Regions from separate parts of the Mesorhizobium sp. M0938 genome, predicted to be linked through region 1. Evidence: predicted binding sites of a transcription regulator. Region 1 holds the regulator's gene; each other region holds the start of a gene.
The links. The regulator LexA, encoded in region 1, represses DNA repair genes until DNA is damaged. The targets are predictions, from matches to a motif close to TGTTCNNNNTGTGTTCNG.
Positions count from the first base shown of each region.

Region 2: the regulator LexA is predicted to act here: its motif matches at 1,302-1,319, upstream of parE (DNA topoisomerase IV subunit B).
Region 3: the regulator LexA is predicted to act here: its motif matches at 1,217-1,234, upstream of NKH73_RS13875 (ATP-dependent helicase).

Region 1 is NZ_JAMYNS010000004.1:16,268-19,475, forward strand. It holds gene NKH73_RS07710 (ComEC/Rec2 family competence protein) at 1-987, shown strand, start outside; gene lexA (transcriptional repressor LexA) at 981-1,733, opposite strand; gene NKH73_RS07720 (molybdopterin molybdotransferase MoeA) at 1,838-3,043, opposite strand; gene moaC (cyclic pyranopterin monophosphate synthase MoaC) at 3,043-3,208, opposite strand, start outside.
Region 2 is NZ_JAMYNS010000004.1:458,836-462,043, reverse strand. It holds gene parE (DNA topoisomerase IV subunit B) at 1-1,231, opposite strand, end outside; gene NKH73_RS09860 (GGDEF domain-containing protein) at 1,492-2,661, shown strand; gene gcvP (aminomethyl-transferring glycine dehydrogenase) at 2,747-3,208, opposite strand, start outside.
Region 3 is NZ_JAMYNS010000006.1:407,884-411,091, forward strand. It holds gene NKH73_RS13870 (glucose/quinate/shikimate family membrane-bound PQQ-dependent dehydrogenase) at 1-1,026, opposite strand, end outside; gene NKH73_RS13875 (ATP-dependent helicase) at 1,275-3,208, shown strand, end outside.

The sequences.
Region 1 (3,208 bases):
ACAGGTGCAATCGCAATGACCTCCATCATTGCCGGCAGCGCCACCGCGCTTTTCGCCATCTGGCACTTCCAGCGCGTCTCGCCGCTCAGCCTGTTCGCCAATCTGGCCGTCATGCCGATCGTCACGGTCGTCATGTTCCTGGCCGTCGTTAGCGCCTTGGCAATGCCTTTCGGCCTCGACGGGCCTTTCCTCTACATGATGGGCAAGGGGCTGACGGCGATGATTGCAATATCGGGATGGATCTCCGAGCGTTCGCCGGTCGATGCAGTCGGGCTGATTTCGTTGCAGTCGGTTCTGCTGGTGACGGTCGCCCTGGTCATTGCCACAATGGCGACGACATGGTTGCGGCTTGCGGCACTTCCCTTTGCGCTCGCCGGCCTGCTAACGATTTCCGAGACACGCACCCCCGACGTGCTGATCTCGGAGGACGCACATCTGGTGGCGCTGCCGATCGGCGGCGGCGAACTTGCCATCAACCGAGTGCGTTCGAACGAATTCACAACCGACAATTGGAAACATGCGCTGACCTCAGCGACCATTGTCGAGCCGGAGACATTTGAAAAAGGAGACGTGCGGTTCGACATCGCCGACCCTGCCGACCTGCCGCCGGGAGCGCCTTTTTACTGCACTGACGGCCTCTGCATCGCCCGGCATCCGTCCGGCGCCATCATCGCGCTCGCCGACGACCGCAAAACCGCGCGGCCGGCCTGTGGCTTTGCGGATTTGATCGTCATCGACGATGCCACAGCCTATTATAATCCCTGCCGCAACCCGCTGGTTCTCGTCGTCACCAAACGCCAGCTCGCTCGCATGGGCAGTGCTGCCGTCTTCTTCGATCCGCTATCAGCGACGACGCGCGCAGAAATCCGTTTTGCCGTCGATCAGCCATACAGGCCCTGGCATGAGCAGCGGAGATTTTCGCGCGAGGCGAGGGGTCTGCCGCCTTACCGCAAGCCTGAGAAACCCAAGAAAGCTGCCGTTCAGTAACGCCGGATCAACCCGACCAACTTGCCTTGCACCTTGACCCGGTCCGGCCCGAATATGCGCGTCTCATAGGCCGGATTGGCGGCTTCCAGCGCGATCGAGGCGCCTTTGCGGCGGAACCGCTTCAGGGTCGCTTCCTCCTCGTCGACCAGGGCGACAATGATCTCGCCAGGCTGGGCGGTGTCGGCGTTGCGGATGATGACCGTATCGCCGTCAAAAATGCCGGCCTCGATCATCGAATCACCTTTGACCTCCAGCGCGTAGTGCGCGCCGCCGGTGATCATGTCCGGTGGCACCGAGATCGAATGCGTCTGGTGCTGGATGGCATCGATCGGCACACCGGCAGCGATACGGCCCATCACCGGGATGGAGACGGTGGCGACAACGTCGTCGTCGTTGCCGGCCGCAGGCATGCGTGAAGGCGCCGGCTTGATCTGCCGCCCGAGGCTGCCCTGTCCATGGCTGCTCTGCCCAAGGCTGCCCTGAATGACGCTCGGCGAGAATTTGCGCGCCGCATTGAGGCCGGGCGCGATCGAATCGGGCAGGCGCAGCACCTCCAGCGCGCGAGCGCGGTTGGGCAGCCGGCGAATGAAGCCGCGCTCCTCCAGCGCCGTGATCAGCCGATGGATTCCCGACTTGGAGGCCAAGTCGAGCGCTTCCTTCATCTCGTCGAACGATGGCGGAATGCCGCTTTCCTTCAGCCGCTCGTGGATGAACATCAACAGCTCATGTTGTTTGCGTGTCAGCATCGCGACCCCCAACAGAATCAGAAAAACAAACCCAGAACAAACACTATCTGTTCCAGTTGTGTTCCGCAACTGTTTAAAGTTTAATGAATGCGTTGACGGTTTGTTCAGCGTAACATCAGCACGCTGCAGGCGGCGCCTGTCGCGGCTGGGGGTGCAAATGGCTCACGCACGATCAGCCCGTTCGCGTCGGCCAGCATCCTGAGCATCGAGGAATCCTGGATGCCGAACGGCGTCGCCGTTAGCGTGCCGGCGTCTTCCTTCACCACCGCGCGTACATAGTCCTGCCTGAGATCGTTGGCCGGAATGGCGGCGCCGAGCCGCGCCTGACGCATGTCCTGCCGGTAGGCGCGGCCGCCGAGCCGCGCAAGCAACGGCTTCAGGAAAAGCTGTGTGCAGACCAGGCTCGCCACTGGATTGCCAGGCAGGCCGATGCAGCGGATGTCGCCCAGCCGGCCGAACATCAGCGGTTTGCCCGGTCGCATGGCGATCTTCCAGAAATCGAGCGTCATGCCTTCGCCAGTCAGCACGTCATGCACAAGGTCGTGGTCGCCGACTGAGGCGCCGCCCAGCGTGACGATGACGTCGGCTCCTGCATCGACCGCTTTTTTCACCAGCGCGGCGATCGCCTCCTTGCGGTCGGAGGCGATGCCGAGATCGAGCGCGTCGGCGCCGACCAAGCGAGCAGCGGCGGCGACGCCATAGGCATTTGACGAGATGATCTGGTCGGGGCCAGGCTCGCTGCCAGGCGGCAGCAATTCGTCGCCGGTAGCGATGATGGCGACCAGCGGCCGTTTCACCACGCTGACCTGCGGGTGGTTGGCCGACGCCGCCAGCGACAACGCCGCCGGATCAAGCAGGCGACCTTTCTCCAGCAGGACGTCGCCCTTCGAGAAATCGAGCCCGAGGCGTCGAATGTTGCGGCCTTCAACCGTCGGCGCGGTCACTTCGATGCTGCCGCCGCCGAGGTCGCGGACATTCTCCTGGATGACGATGGTATCGGCGCCTGCGGGAAGCGGCGCGCCGGTAAAGATGCGCACGGCCTGCGTCGGGCCGACTGTTCCGGCAAAGCCGCGTCCGGCCGGCGCCATGCCGATCACCGAAAGTGTTGCCGGCACTGACGCGACATCCTCGGCCCGCGCGGCATAGCCGTCCATGGCGGACGCGTTGAAGGGCGGCTGTGTGCGGAGCGCCATGAGCGGCCCCGCCAGCACGCGGTCGGCGGCGTCCATCAGGGCGATGCTTTCAGCTTGCAAGGGCGCAGCATCGTCAAGCAGACGCTCTAGCGCCTCGGCGACCGGAAGCAGCGCCATTATCGGCCTGTCCCCTGGGCGCCCGCTTTGTAGTCGCCGGATTTGCCGCCGGTCTTTTCCACCAGCCTAATGCCCGAGATCACCATGGCGCGGTCGGCCGCCTTGGCCATATCGTAAATGGTCAGGCAAGCGACCGAGACGGCAGTCAGCGCCTCCATCTCGACG
Region 2 (3,208 bases), 440 kb from region 1:
GGTTGTCGGCCAACCAGTGATCGAAGGGATCGCGGATGGCGGTCTCAACGATCCTGATCGCCTCGATCGTCGCCAGCCTGTCCTTGGTCTGGCCGACGAATTCCGGCTCGCGGATGAATACCGACAGCATGCCGGCCGCCGAGATCATGACGTCTTCCGAGGTAACGATCGAAGCACGCTTGTTGCCGACCAGATCGGCATAGGCGCGCAAGCCTCGCGTCAAGACGTTGCGGAAGCCGGCCTCGTGCGTGCCGCCTTCGCCGGTCGGAATGGTGTTGCAGTAGGAATTGAGAAATCCGTCGCCGCCGAACCAGGTCACCGCCCATTCGAGGGAGCCATGGCCGCCTTGCCTGTCGCTCTTGCCGGCGAAGATTTCGCGAGTGACCTGGAATTCGTCGCCGAGTGAGGCTTTCAGATAATCCTTGAGGCCACCTGGAAAATGGAACTCGGCCTTGGCCGGCGTCGTGTCCTTCTCCTTGATCAGCGAGGGGTCGCAGGTCCAGCGAATCTCAACGCCACCGAACAGATAGGCTTTCGAGCGCGTCATGCGGTAGAGCCGCGCTGGCTCGAAAGCAGCACCCTTGCCGAAGATCTGCTCGTCGGGATGGAAGCGGATTTTGGTGCCGCGGCGGTTATGCACCTCGCCGAGTTGCTCCAGACCGGTCACCGGAACGCCGCGCGAAAAACGCTGGCGGTAGAGCTGGCGGCCGCGTGCGACCTCGACCTCGAGATGGTCCGACAGCGCGTTGACGACGGAGACGCCGACGCCGTGCAGGCCGCCCGAGGTCTCGTAGACCTTGCTGTCGAACTTGCCGCCGGAATGCAGCGTCGTCATGATGACTTCGAGTGCCGGCTTCTTGAATTTCGGGTGCGGATCGACTGGAATGCCGCGACCATTGTCGGTGACGGCCAGATATCCGTCGGCGGAAAGCTCGACATCGATGAAGGTCGCATGGCCTGCCACCGCCTCGTCCATCGAATTGTCGATGACCTCGGCGAACAAATGATGCATCGCCTTGTCGTCGGTGCCACCAATATACATGCCAGGCCGGCGCCGCACCGGCTCCAGCCCTTCGAGAACCTCGATGTCGGCGGCGCTATAGCTCTCACTGCCGTCGCGGGATGCCGGGCGCTTCGCCGCCTGCACCAGCGGGTCGGCCGGGCGCGCGGCGGCGCGAACCGGTTGCGGCTGCTTGTCCATCGTGCCGAAAAGATCGTTATTGTCGTCCATGCTGGTCCTGGATTCCGATGCTGCGAATCACCACCCGATACTGCCACGCTTTTTGCGGGCAGGCGACGGAGGTTCCTGTTACGTTCGAGGATAGAGCCTCTTACTGCAAAACCATTCCACAACCAAGCGGCAGCTTGGCGCATCGACGCTTTGTAAACCTTGTCCGAAGGTTGCGCCGGAAGGTTGGCCGAAAAACGGTATCAGCGCACTGCCGCTGACCTAGAATGCAGCGGAACTCCTGAAGAGGCTGCCGCTTACGCATGTTGGATTACAGTTCGCTCCTGCTCGCGGCGGCGCTGTCGGGCACGTGCCTCAGCATCACCATGTTTGCGATCTGGTTCACCGCGCCACAGGCACGCTCTATGCTGACGGTGGCGTGCGGCATTCTTGTGCTCGTCGTGCATGTGGTCTTGTTTTGGCACTATGCCAGGGGTCCCAGCCCCTGGCTTTGCCAGATTGTGCTTGCGCTTCTCAGCCTGGGCTTCCTGATCCTGTGCCTGTCGGCCATGCAATATCTCGGCATGCGCGACTATAGGCGCGCGGTTCTGCCGACACTGGCTGCGATGGCCGTTTGCGCGGGCGCGACGTATCTCGGGTTTGACGGTGTCGGCTTCATCATCACCTACACGACGGTAACCGCGCTGCTCCTGGCTATGGGAGTGATTTTCTGGATCAAAGGGGATCATGACAGCCGGATATTGCTGGTCGTTTCGTTCCTGAGCGGCGTCTGTGCGCTGTCCTTCGGACTTTGCGGCGCGGTCCTGCTGGTCAAGGGCCAATGGGTGCTCGGCATTGCGCCCGACAACTGGGCCGAACGGTTGAATTCCGTCGTGGCGGTCGCCTGCATGACCGGGCTCGGTGCTTTGACGCTCTCGCTCCACCATTTGCGGGCGCAGATCGAATTAAAGGCCGAGACCATGACCGACCCACTGACCGGGCTGATGAACCGGCGGGCGTTAACGGCATTCTACGGTGAACGGGTTTTCGGTCCGTTCATGTCCGTCGCCATATTCGACCTCGATCATTTCAAGAGGACGAACGACGTATTCGGTCATCCCGTTGGCGATCAGGTTCTGCGCCGCTTCGCCGCTGTCATCAGGAAATACGCCAGGACCGGGGTCGACGCCTTCCGGCTGGGCGGCGAGGAATTCGTGCTGGTCATGTCTCGGATGACGGAAGACAAGGCTTATGACATTGCGAGCAAGATCAGCGTCGCCTTCGGCACGGAAGTCGTCGCCACCCAGCTTGGTCCGTTGCGTAGCACAGTCAGTGGCGGCATCGGCTTTGGCGGGACAGACGGCACCAGTCTCGACGATGTGCTGGCCGAAGCCGACGCGGCACTCTATGCGGCAAAGCGCGCCGGTCGAAATCGCGTCGTCGCCCAGAACAAGGCGAGCAAGGCCGACGCGCCGGCCTTACGTTCTGCCTGATTGAGGCTTCTATCTTAGCTTAGACTCTTGCCCGAAAACCGGATTCCACTTTGTGCTGCGCTGACCTTCGGTTCGGGATTATGGTCTACTCCGCCGCCCCCAGATATTCCGACAGCGGCGGGCAGGAGCAGACGAGGTTGCGGTCGCCGGCGACATTGTCGATACGCGATACCGGCGGCCAGTATTTGGCTGATGTGTCGGCGTCGCCGGCCGGATAAGCCGCCTCCAAACGCGAATACGGGTGGGTCCACTGGGCCGCCAGTGCCTCGGCGGCGGTATGCGGCGCATTGACCAGCGGATTGTCGGCCAGGGGCCATTCGCCTTTCGCCACCTTGGCTGCCTCGCCCGATATCGCGATCATCGCTTCGCAAAAGCGGTCGAGTTCGCCCTTGGGTTCGGACTCGGTCGGCTCGACCATTAGCGTGCCCGCCACTGGAAACGACATGGTCGGCGCATGGAAACCATAGTCGATCAGCCGCTTGGCGATATCGTCGACGCTGATGCCGGCGCTGTCCTTGATCACGCGGGTGTCGAGGATGCATTCATG
Region 3 (3,208 bases), on a different contig from region 1:
ATAATTGTCGTTGACCGCACCGCCGACGATGATCTTGTTGGCGACGATCAGCGGCGCCGAAGTCGAATAATAATAGCCCGGCTTCGGATACGGCATGTTGGCGAGCAGGTTCAACGTACCGCCCTCGGCAAACGCGGGACAGACCTGGCCATTCGCGGCGTCGAGCGCGATCAGCCGGGCGTCGGATGTCGGCAGATAGACGCGTGCTGCACAAGGCTGGCCGGCGGCGATTTTGGCATCGGCGTAATAGGCCACGCCGCGGCACGTCTGGTGTTGGCGGTCCTTGTCCAGCGCGACCTTGGGGTCGAAGCGCCATTTCTCCTTGCCGCTCGCGGCATCTATGGCAATGGCGAAATTATGCGGCGTGCAGATGTAGAGCGTATCGGCGACCTTCAGCGGCGTCACCTGATAGGTTGTCTCAGTGACGTCGTCGGGCCCTTTCACATCGCCGGTGCGATAGGTCCAGGCCGGCTGCAAATTGGCAACGTTCTCGGCGGTGATCTGGTCGAGCGGCGAATAGCGCTGGCCGTATTGGGTGCGGCCGTAATAGTGCCATTCGCCCGCTGGCACGTTGCCGCCGAGGTCGGCCGTCGGCGTCACATTATCGGTATTGAGTTGGCCGGCGATATCCTTTGGATCGGTTGTCATCGAATAGCCGGCGACGGCAAGCGACGCCAGCACCGCGAGGATCAACGGCGCGCGCCCGTCAGGGCCGGTGAGCCCGCGCCGCGCCCACGGCGTCAATAGCCACAACGCGATAAGCACGATGATGCCGCCGCGCGGACCAAGTTCCCACCAGTCGAAGCCGATTTCCCAAACCGCCCAGCAGAGCGTGCCGATGACGATCGCCGCATAAAGCCACAGCGCCAAGGATTTGCGCCTGTAGAACAGCCAGCCAGCGAGGAGGAAGGCGATGCCGATAATGACATAATACCAACTGCCGCCCAGCGAAGCTAACCAGATGCCGCCGCCACCGAGCACCAGGCCGACGAGGAGAAGGATGAGGGAGGTGATGACGACAGCCAAGATGATACTCCTTCGACTGGTGCGCTTCGCAGCGTCAATGGGCAACCCGGCATTGCGCTCCTGCCCCGGGCACAACTTTCTCCGGCCCGCCGTGCCTGTCAAGCAAGCTGCGCGTTTTAGGCGTAGACCCACAGCAAGCCCAGTGTTTTGCGTCGCGGGCCCATGCAGGCTGTGGGTCTACGGCCGGACAGAGAACAAAACGGAGACACTTCTGGCGTTTCGCTGCCGAATCACTACATTCGGGGGCGATGTCCGGCTTTTCGGAAGATATGCCTTTTTTTGACGAACCGAACGCGCGGCCCTCGGCCCCGTCGGGCATTGCTGCGCGCGCCATGGCTGCCCGCAGCGGCCACAACAACGCGCCCGATTATCTGAACGGGCTCAACCCCGAGCAGCGGCTGGCGGTGGAAACCACCGAAGGCCCGGTTCTGGTGCTGGCCGGCGCCGGCACCGGCAAGACGCGCGTCTTGACCACCCGCATCGCCCACATCCTCGCCACCGGCAAGGCCTTCCCCTCGCAGATCCTCGCCGTCACCTTCACCAACAAGGCCGCGCGCGAAATGAAGCAGCGCATCGGTTTGCTGATCGGCGAAGGCAATGTCGAGGGCATGCCGTGGCTCGGCACCTTCCATTCGATTGGAGTGAAGCTGCTTCGCAGACACGCCGAGCTTGCCGGGCTCAAATCCGACTTCACCATCCTCGACACCGACGACGTCGTGCGCTTGATCAAGCAGCTCATCCAGGCTGAAGGGCTGGACGACAAGCGCTGGCCGGCCAAGCAGTTCGCCCAGATGATCGACGGCTGGAAGAACAAGGGGCTTGGTCCCGCCGACATTCCCGAGGGCGATGCCCGCGCCTTCGCTAACGGCAAGGGCCGTGAGCTCTACAAGGCCTATCAGGAGCGGCTGAAAACGCTGAATGCCTGCGATTTCGGCGATCTTCTGTGCCACCCGATCCGCATCTTCCGCGCCAATCCGGACGTGCTGAAGGAGTACCACAAGCGCTTCCGCTATATTCTCGTCGACGAGTACCAGGACACCAACACCGCGCAGTACATGTGGCTGCGCCTGCTGGCGCAACGGCCGGGCGGGCAGCAACCACCACGAAGTGGCTCTCCGGGTGGTCGCGTCCCCTTTCTTTCCGGAGTTCCGGATAGAACGGAGGGGGGTAGCTATAGACCGGCAACTCCGAAGAACGAATCGGTTCCGGCCGAAGACCGCAAGCCCGACCGGGCGTCCGAGCCGTTGCGAGGCCCCCGCGGAGGGCCCGCGCCGGCAGGCGCGGAACAGCCCGTGAGCGAAAGCAAGGTAAATATCTGCTGCGTCGGCGACGACGATCAATCCATCTATGGCTGGCGCGGGGCCGAGGTCGACAACATCCTGCGCTTCGACAAGGATTTCCCCGGCGCCGCGATCATCCGGCTGGAGCGGAACTACCGCTCCACCGCCCACATCCTCGGCACCGCCTCCCATCTCATCGCCCACAATGAAGGCCGCTTCGGCAAGACGCTGTTCACCGAAAAGGTCGCAGAGGACGACGAGAAGGTGCATGTCCATGCCGCCTGGGACTCGGAAGAAGAGGCCCGCGCCGTCGGCGAAACCATCGAAGCCTACCAGCGGCAAAAGCACAATCTCAACGACATGGCCATCCTTGTCCGCGCGTCCTTCCAGATGCGCGAGTTCGAGGATCGTTTCGTCACGCTCGGCCTCAACTACCGCGTCATCGGCGGCCCGCGCTTCTACGAGCGCCTCGAAATCCGCGATGCGCTGGCCTTCTTCCGCATCGTCGCGCAAGGCGCAGACGACCTCGCCTTCGAGCGCATCGTCAATGTGCCGAAGCGCGGCCTTGGCGAGGCCACCATCCGCCAGATCCACGACACCGCGCGCGCGCTCCGCATCCCGATGCTGGAGGCCGCCGCCAAGCTTGCCGAGAGCGACGAGCTGAAGCCGAAGCCGCGCGCCGCACTGCGCGAGGTATCAGCCAATTTCGAGCGCTGGCAGAAGGCGCTGGAGACCACGCCGCACACCGAGTTGGCCGAGACCATCCTCGAGGAGAGCGGCTATACCGACATGTGGAAGAACGACCGCTCGGTGGAAGCTCCCGGCCGGCTGGAAAACCTGAAAGAACTGATCCGCTCGATGGAGGAATACGAGTCGCTGCGCTCCTTCCTCGAACATGTCGC